Regions from separate parts of the Streptomyces sp. NPDC005195 genome, predicted to be linked through region 1. Evidence: riboswitches for the same ligand, from Rfam matches in the RefSeq annotation. Region 1 holds a riboswitch; the other holds the start of a gene.

Evidence for each region. Region 1 has a riboswitch for glycine ahead of gcvT (glycine cleavage system aminomethyltransferase GcvT). Riboswitches for the same ligand answer to the same signal wherever they lie in the genome.
Region 2: another riboswitch for glycine. It lies ahead of gcvP (aminomethyl-transferring glycine dehydrogenase); the one in region 1 lies ahead of gcvT (glycine cleavage system aminomethyltransferase GcvT).

Annotation. Positions count from the first base shown of each region.
Region 1 is NZ_JBEXHZ010000001.1:167,785-172,326, reverse strand. Features, by position in the region: gene glyA (serine hydroxymethyltransferase) at 1-1,083, opposite strand, end outside; gene gcvH (glycine cleavage system protein GcvH) at 1,095-1,472, opposite strand; gene gcvT (glycine cleavage system aminomethyltransferase GcvT) at 1,602-2,720, opposite strand; glycine riboswitch at 2,867-2,988, opposite strand; gene ABZV34_RS00740 (AAA family ATPase) at 3,157-3,831, shown strand; gene ABZV34_RS00735 (enhanced serine sensitivity protein SseB) at 4,029-4,542, shown strand, end outside.
Region 2 is NZ_JBEXHZ010000006.1:6,036-10,577, forward strand. Features, by position in the region: gene ABZV34_RS09310 (DNA polymerase IV) at 1-1,097, shown strand, start outside; gene ABZV34_RS09315 (PRC-barrel domain-containing protein) at 1,228-1,599, opposite strand; glycine riboswitch at 1,714-1,809, shown strand; gene gcvP (aminomethyl-transferring glycine dehydrogenase) at 1,989-4,542, shown strand, end outside.

The DNA.
Region 1 (4,542 bases):
CACCATCGGGGGTCGCGGGTCATTCGGGATCGCGTTCCGGTTGACCGTGATGCCGACCTCGTGGAGCCGGTCCTCGGCCTGCTGTCCGTCCAGCTCGGAGTTGCGCAGGTCGACCAGGACCAGGTGCACCTCCGTGCCGCCCGACAGGACCGAGACGCCGTGCTCGGTGACGTCGGCCGTCACCAGGCGCTCGGCGAGAATCCGCGCGCCGTCGAGCGTGCGCTGCTGGCGCTCCTTGAAGTCGTCGGTGGCGGCGATCTTGAAGGAGACGGCCTTCGCGGCGATCACGTGCTCGAGCGGGCCGCCCTGCTGGCCCGGGAAGACCGCGGAGTTGATCTTCTTGGCCAGTTCGGCGGTGGACAGGATCACGCCACCGCGCGGGCCGCCCAGCGTCTTGTGGGTGGTCGTGGTGACGACGTGGGCGTGCGGCACCGGGTTCGGGTGCAGCCCCGCCGCCACCAGGCCGGCGAAGTGCGCCATGTCGACCATCAGGTACGCGCCGACCTCGTCGGCGATACGGCGGAACTCGGCGAAGTCCAGCTGCCGCGGGTACGCGGACCAGCCGGCCACGATCAGCTTCGGCCTGGACTCCTTGGCGAGGCGCTCGACCTCGGCCATGTCGACCCGGCCCGACTCCTCGTCCACGTGGTACGCGACCACGTCGTAGAGCTTGCCGGAGAAGTTGATCTTCATGCCGTGGGTCAGGTGCCCGCCGTGCGCGAGGTTCAGGCCCATGATCGTGTCGCCCGGCTTGAGCAGCGCGAACATCGCGGCCGCGTTGGCCTGGGCGCCCGAGTGCGGCTGCACGTTCGCGTGCTCGGCGCCGAACAGCGCCTTGACGCGGTCGATGGCGATCTGCTCGACGACGTCGACGTGTTCGCAGCCACCGTAGTAACGGCGGCCCGGGTAGCCCTCGGCGTACTTGTTGGTCAGGACCGAGCCCTGGGCCTCCATGACCGCGACCGGAGCGAAGTTCTCCGAGGCGATCATCTCCAGGGTGGACTGCTGGCGGTGCAGCTCGGCGTCGACGGCGGCCGCGACGTCCGGGTCCAGCTCGTGTAGGGGCGTGTTCAGAAGCGACATGCGGTGACTCCTCAGCCGGCGGTGAAGGCGGTGTACTCGTCGGCGGACATCAGGTCGTCCGGCTCGTCCGTGACCCGAACCTTGAACAGCCAGCCGCCCTCGAAGGGCGCGGAGTTCACGAGGGACGGGTCGTCCACCACGTCCTGGTTGGCCTCCACGATCTCGCCGGTGACCGGCGCGTACAGGTCGCTGACCGACTTGGTCGACTCCAGCTCACCGCAGGACTCGCCCGCGGTCACCGTGTCACCGACCTCCGGAAGCTGGGCGTAGACGACATCGCCGAGCGCGTTGGCCGCGAACTCGGTGATGCCGACCGTCGAGACGCCGTCCTCGGCGACCGACAGCCACTCGTGCTCCTTGCTGTAGCGCAGCTGCTGGGGGTTGCTCATGGCCTGAATTCTCCTGTACGCGGGGGAGTGCTGATGAACGGGTACGGACGGGGTGTCCGGATGCCGGGGTGTCGTGAGACAGGGGACAGGGCGCGACGAGGCAGGTCACGTCGACGCGCCCGGGCGGACCTACTTCTGGCGCTTGTAGAACGGCAGCGCCACGACCTCGTACGGTTCGTGACTGCCCCGGATGTCCACGCCGACGCCGGCGGTGCCCGGTGCGGCGTGCGCGGCGTCGACGTAGGCCATGGCGATCGGCCGGCCCAGCGTCGGGGAGGGGGCGCCGGAGGTGACCTCACCGACGACCGCGCCGCCCGCGACGACGGCGAACCCGGCGCGCGGGACGCGCCGGCCCTCGGCGACGAGCCCGACGAGCACCCGCGGCGGGTTCGCGGCGGCGCGTTCGGCGGCTGCCTCCAGGGCCTCGCGGCCCACGAAGTCGCCCTCCTTCTCGAACTTCACGACCCGCCCGAGCCCCGCGTCGAACGGGGTGAGCGAGGTGGTCAGCTCGTGGCCGTACAGCGGCATGCCCGCCTCCAGGCGCAGCGTGTCGCGGCAGGACAGACCGCACGGGGCCAGCCCGGCCGGCGCACCCGCCTCGGTCAGCGCCTGCCACAGCTTCTCGGCGTCGGACGGGGCCACGAAGAGCTCGAAGCCGTCCTCGCCCGTGTAGCCGGTGCGCGCGATCAGCGCCGGGACGCCCGCGACCGTGCCCGGCAGACCCGCGTAGTACTTCAGGCCGTCGAGGTCGGCGTCGGTGAGCGACTTGAGGATCCCGGCGGACTCCGGGCCCTGGATGGCGAGCAGCGCGTACGCGTCCCGGTCGTCACGGACCCCGGCGTCGAAACCGGCGGCGCGCCCGGTCAGCGCGTCGAGGACGATCTGGGCGTTGGAGGCGTTGGCGACGACCATGTACTCGGTCTCGGCCAGCCGGTACACGATCAGGTCGTCGAGGATGCCGCCGTCGGCCCGGCAGATCATGGTGTAGCGGGCGCGGCCCACGCCGACGGAGGCGATGTTGCCGACCAGCGCGTGGTTCAGCAGCGCGGCGGCCTGCGGGCCGGTGACCGTGATCTCGCCCATGTGCGAGAGGTCGAAGAGACCGGCCCGGGTGCGGACGGCGACGTGCTCGTCGCGCTCGGAGCCGTACCGCAGGGGCATGTCCCAGCCCGCGAAGTCGGTCATCGTCGCGCCCAGCGAGCGATGCAGGGCATCGAGCGCGGTACGACGGGGTGCGTTACTGCTCATCGGTGGGGCTCCCAAGGCATGACGGCGAGGTCGTTCCTCCCCATCTGTCATCGGAACCTGAGAGGTTCATCACGACCCCGCGAACGGAGGTCACGACTTGCACCTTGGGTGGAGCCACCGGTCAGCGGCCCGCTTTTCAGATGTGCCTCGCCCGCGCGGTAACGGTGCCTGAGAGATTCAAGGGAGGGACTTGCTCCTTCGGCGTCCCAGCCGGACGTGCGTCACACGGATGTGTGCACGTCACTGGGAACTCTCCCGCGCGGATTCAAGCGGCCGGTATGCAGTTGGCGGGCACATCATTGCACGCGCCGTCCGAAGACGGCAGTCCGCATCTGTAACCGGGCTGTGGCAGTCCGAACACGGAAACGGCAAGCACCGCGCATTACCTTCTCTTTACACTCGACGGGGATGGGACTCCAGACCCAAGGGGAGGACGATCACGGTGAACAGGACCAGGGCGTACGCCACGACCTCGGCCCTCGCGCTGCCGCGGCAGCCGGGTACCGCGGCCCAGGAGGTGTGCGGCACGCTTCCGGCGGCCGTCGTGCGCGACCTCAGGGAGCGCGCCGGACACAGCCCGCACGGCCTGTACTTCGGCACGGCGGACCTCGTGGTGGTCACCGGGCTGCCGGGCAGCGGCAAGTCGACCCTGATGCGCCGCGCGGTCGCGGGCCGGCGGGTGGACTCCCAGGACACCCGCGACCGCTGGGACGGCCGGCTGGCCCGCCGGCTCCCGTACGCGGTCTACCGCCCCCTCGTCCGCCTCGCGCACTACGCGGGCCTGCGCCGCACGCTGCGTTCCGGCACCGGCGTCGTCGTGCACGACTGCGGTACCCAGGCCTGGGTGCGCCGCTGGCTCGCCCGCGAGGCCCGCCGCCGGGGCGGCACCCTCCACCTCCTGCTCCTCGACGTCACACCGGGCACGGCGCTGGAGGGCCAGCGTGAACGCGGCCGGGGCGTCTCGCGGTACGCGTTCGCGCGTCACCGTGGCGCGCTCGGCAGGCTGGTGCGCTCCGTCGAGCGGGGTGAACTGCCGGAGGGCTGCGGCTCGGCGGTGCTCCTCGACCGCGAAGCGGCGGACGTGCTGCGCCGGATCGACTTCGACGGTTGACGGGCGTGCGGAGCCGGTCGGGCGGAGGGGCGGACGGAAGCCCGCACGGGAGAACGGGACATCGTCGTACGAGAGGGTCGTAGACGCCCACTAACCTTTCCAGCCGGAACACCACAGCAGAGCAGCAGCAGAGCAGCAGAGCAGCACACCAGGACACCGGAACACCGGATCAGCGGTTCACAGCAGGCGGTAGACAGATGGACTTCCCCGACTTCCCGGCACCAGCGCACCCGCACCCCCACCCGCACGGCGGGTGGCCCGGCAACGAACTGGAGGAGGTGCTCTCCGCGTCCCTCGGGGTGCCCTCGGCGGGCGGCCGCATCGTCGAGGTCCTCGGCCGCAGCTTCGTCTGGGTGCCGCTGCCCAACGGCGGCGGTCCGCACGCGGGCCCCCTCGACCTGCCCACGCTGGAGATCGAGGGCCAGGCGTACGTGCCGGTGTTCAGCTCCGAGGAGCAGTTCCGCCAGGTCGTCGGCAGCCACCTGTCGTTCACGATCGCGCCCGCCGTCGAGTTCGCCCGCGGGCTGCCCCCGCAGGTCGGCGTCGCGATCAACCCCGGAGGTGTGGTGGGCGTACCACTGCCGCCCCTCGCGGTCGCCGAGCTGTGCCGTGCCGGGCGTACTCCGCTGGACGGTCCCGCGAGCGGCGGCCGGGTGAAACTCTCCGAACCCGACTGGCAGGACGACCCGGTGGACTTCCTGGCCGCGGCCT
Region 2 (4,542 bases), on a different contig from region 1:
CGTTCGTCGACCTGGAGGCCGGGGGGACCGCCTGGGACGACGCCTCGGCGCGGCTGGCCGGGGTGAAGCTGCGCGCGGACATCAGGGCTGTCACGGGCCTGACCGGATCCGTGGGCCTCGCGGCCTCCAAGATGCTCGCCAAGATCGCCTCCGAGCAGGCCAAACCCGACGGCCTGGTGGTCATCGAGCCGGGGACGGAGCGCGCGATGCTCGGGCCGATGCCGGTGCGGACGCTGCCGGGCGTCGGGCCCGCCACCGGGGACCATCTGCGGCGGGGCGGGATCAACACGGTCGACGAGATCGCCGAGGCGGGCGAGGACGAGCTCGTACGGCTGCTGGGCAAGGCTCACGGGCACGCGCTGTACGCGATGGCGCTGGCCCGCGACGAGCGGCCCGTGGTGGCCGAGCGGGAGACGAAGTCCGTGTCGGTGGAGGACACCTATGACGTGGACATCCATGACCGGGTGCGGGTCGGGCTCGAGGTGCAGCGGCTCGCCGACCGGTGTGTGCAGCGGCTGCGCCGGGCGGGGCTGTCGGGACGGACCATCGTGCTGAAGGTGCGCAGGTACGACTTCTCGACGCTGACCCGGTCCGAGACGCTCCGGGGGCCCACGGACGACCCCGCGGTCGTACGGGAGGCGGCCGCGCGGCTCCTGGAAGCGGTGGACACGACGGGGGGTGTACGCCTGCTGGGCGTCGGTGTCTCGGGGCTCGCCGACTACACGCAGGAGGACCTCTTCGCGCAGGCCCAGGCCACGGCGCAGGCCCAGGCCGCGGTGGAGGAGACGGCGGAGCAGGAGCACTCCGATGAGGAGGGAGCGTCGGCGGAGTCGGCGGCCGAGCAGGTGCCGGCGGCCGGGCGGCGCTGGCCCGCGGGGCACGACGTGCACCATGCCGAGCACGGGCACGGGTGGGTCCAGGGCAGCGGGCTGGGCAGGGTGACGGTGCGGTTCGAGACGCCCGACTCGGAGCCGGGGCGGGTGCGGACGTTCCGTACGGACGACGGGGCCTTGGAGCCCGCGGACCCGCTGCCGCTGGTGCGCCGAAGACCCGAGGATTCGACCGGCGTGTCCGCCGGTGCGCCCGGGAGGGCCTGAACTGGTCCGGGCAGGGCCGACAGGAAGGGCCGGCCGCGGGGAAGGGCTGGGCACCGGAGGCCGTACGGCCGGCCGGTCGGCTGGTTCGCCGTACCCCGGAAGCAGTGCTCCGCGCCTCCGAAAGGGTGTCTCAGGTCTCGTCCGTTCCCGCCAGACGGCCGAAATCGCGGTCCGGCGGGAGGGCCGGGGGCGTCACGTCGAGACCGTAGTGGTGGTAGAGCTGGAGCTCCTGCTCCGGAGAGAGGTGGCGGCCCACGCCGAAGTCGGGGGCGTCCTTGATCAGGGCGCGGTCGAACGGGATGCGCAGACTGCCCTCGACGAGTTCGCTGGGCTCCAGGGGCACGAAGGCGTCCCTGCTGAACAGGCCCGTACGTATGGCGGCCCACTCCGGTATGCCGGTCGCGTCGTCCAGATAGACCTCGTCGACCGTGCCGATCTTGGCGCCATTGCGGTCGAGCGCCTTGCGGCCGATCAGATTGCGCGGATCGATGTCGGTCTGCACGGGCCCTCCACTCGATTGCAACTCATCCGTAGGCACTACGAAAGAGCACATTCGTGACGGTGGCCACTCGAAAGCCCGTGCGTTGTTCACGCTGGTACCCTGGCAAGCGGCTGCTGACCCCGCGCGGGAGAGTCCTCCAGACACCATCGGAGGCGCCGAAGGAGCAACTCCTCCCCGGAATCTCTCAGGCTCACGTACCGCACGGACGAGGTCACTCTGGAAAGCAGGGCGGTGCCGATGGCTACCGCTCTCACCGACGGTGAAAGCCGGGTCGCAGCGAGCGGGCGGGCCGGTGAAGCTCTCAGGTCGAGATGACAGAGGGGGAGGCCGTCGGGGCACCCACGCCGTGGTGCCCCTCGAAGGTCGTGTGTGACCAGGAGGCCTCCGTAATGACCGCCCATCGCATTCCGCTCTCCGAGCTCGAGCAGGGAATCCCCTTCGAGCAGCGCCACATCGGGCCCGCCCCGGAAGCACGGGCCAAGATGCTCGCGCAGGTCGGGTACGGCTCGCTGGACGAGCTGACGGCCGCGGCCGTGCCGGACGTGATCAAGAACGCCGAGGCGCTGGAGCTCCCGGGCGCGCGCACCGAGGCCGAGGTCCTGGCCGAACTGCGCTCCCTCGCGGACCGCAACCAGGTCCTCGACCCGATGATCGGCCTCGGTTACTACGGCACCTTCACGCCGCCGGTGATCCTGCGCAACGTCATGGAGAACCCGGCCTGGTACACCGCGTACACGCCCTACCAGCCGGAGATCTCGCAGGGCCGCCTGGAGGCGCTGCTCAACTTCCAGACCGTGGTCGCCGAGCTGACCGGGCTGCCCACCTCCGGCGCCTCGCTGCTGGACGAGGGCACCGCGGCCGCCGAGGCGATGGCGCTGTCGCGGCGCATGGGCAAGAACAAGAAGGGCCTCTTCCTGATCGACGCGGACGCCCTGCCGCAGACGGTCGCCGTCATCGAGACCCGCGCCGAGCCCACCGGCGTCGAGGTCGTCGTCGCCGACCTGAGCGAGGGCATCCCGGCCGCGATCGCCGAGCGCGAGATCAACGGCGTACTCGTCCAGTACCCGGGCGCCTCCGGTGCCGTACGCGACCTCAAGCCCGTCATCGAGCAGGCGCACGAGCTCGGCGCGGTCGTCACCGTCGCGGCCGACCTGCTCGCCCTGACCCTGCTCACCTCTCCCGGCGAGCTCGGCGCCGACATCGCGGTCGGCACGACCCAGCGGTTCGGCGTCCCGATGGGCTTCGGCGGTCCGCACGCCGGATACATGGCGGTGCGTGAGAAGTTCGCGCGGAGCCTGCCCGGCCGGCTGGTCGGCGTCTCCGTCGACGCGGACGGACACAAGGCGTACCGGCTCGCCCTGCAGACGCGTGAGCAGCACATCCGCCGTGAGAAGGCGACCAGCAACATCTGCACCGCTCAGGTGCTGCTCGCCGTGATGGCGGGCATGTACGCCGTCTACCACGGGCCCGACGGACTGAGGACGATCGCTCGCCGCACCCACCGCTACGCCACGCTCCTCGCCGAGGGGCTGAGGACCGGTGGCGCCGAGGTCGTGCACGGCGCGTACTTCGACACGCTGACCGTCCGTGTGCCGGGCCGGGCCGCCGGCATCGTGACGGGCGCGCGCGACCACGGTGTCAACCTCCACCTCGTCGACGCCGACCACGTGTCGATCGCCTGTGACGAGACCACCGCGCGCAGGCAAGTGGGGGCCGTATGGGCCGCGTTCGGCATCGAGGGCGACATCGAGGCGCTGGACGCGAGCACCGAGGACACGCTTCCCGCGGCGCTGCTGCGCACCGACGACTACCTCACGCACCCGGTGTTCCACCAGTACCGCTCCGAGACCGCGATGCTGCGCTACCTGCGCCGGCTCTCCGACCGTGACTACGCGCTGGACCGCGGCATGATCCCGCTGGGCTCCTGCACGATGAAGCTCAACGCGACCACCGAGATGGAGCCGGTCACCTGGCCCGAGTTCGGCCAGCTGCACCCCTTCGTCCCCGCCGAGCAGGCGGGCGGCTACCTCACGCTCATCGAGGAGCTGGAGACGCGGCTCGCCGAGGTCACCGGATACGACAAGGTGTCGCTGCAGCCCAACGCCGGTTCGCAGGGCGAGCTGGCCGGTCTGCTCGCCGTCCGCGGCTACCACCGGGCCAACGGCGACGAGCAGCGCACCGTCTGTCTGATCCCCTCCTCGGCGCACGGCACGAACGCCGCGAGCGCCGTGATGGCCGGCATGAAGGTCGTCGTCGTGAAGACGGCCGAGGACGGCGAGGTCGACATCGCGGACCTGCGGGCCAAGATCGAGCAGCACCGTGACGAGCTGTCCGTGCTCATGATCACGTACCCCTCGACGCACGGCGTGTTCGAGGAGCATGTCGCCGACATCTGCGCCCAGGTGCACGACGCGGGCGGCCAGGTGTACGTCGACGGAGCCAACCTCAACGCGCTGGTGGGCCTCGCCAAGCCGGGTCACTTCGGCGGTGACGTCTCGCACCTCAACCTGCACAAGACGTTCTGCATCCCGCACGGCGGCGGCGGTCCGGGCGTCGGCCCGGTCGGTGTGCGCGCGCACCTGGCGCCGTACCTGCCGAACCACCCGCTGCAGCCCGCCGCCGGTCCCGAGACCGGTGTCGGCCCGATCTCGGCCGCGCCCTGGGGCTCCGCGGGCATCCTGCCCATCTCGTGGGCCTACGTCCGGCTGATGGGCGGCGAGGGCCTCAAGCGGGCCACGCAGGTCGCGGTGCTGTCGGCGAACTACATCGCCAAGCGTCTCGAGCCGCACTTCCCGGTGCTGTACACCGGCCCCGGCGGGCTTGTCGCCCACGAGTGCATCATCGATCTGCGTCCGCTGACCAAGGCGACCGGCGTCAGCGTCGACGACGTCGCCAAGCGGCTCATCGACTACGGCTTCCACGCGCCCACCATGTCCTTCCCGG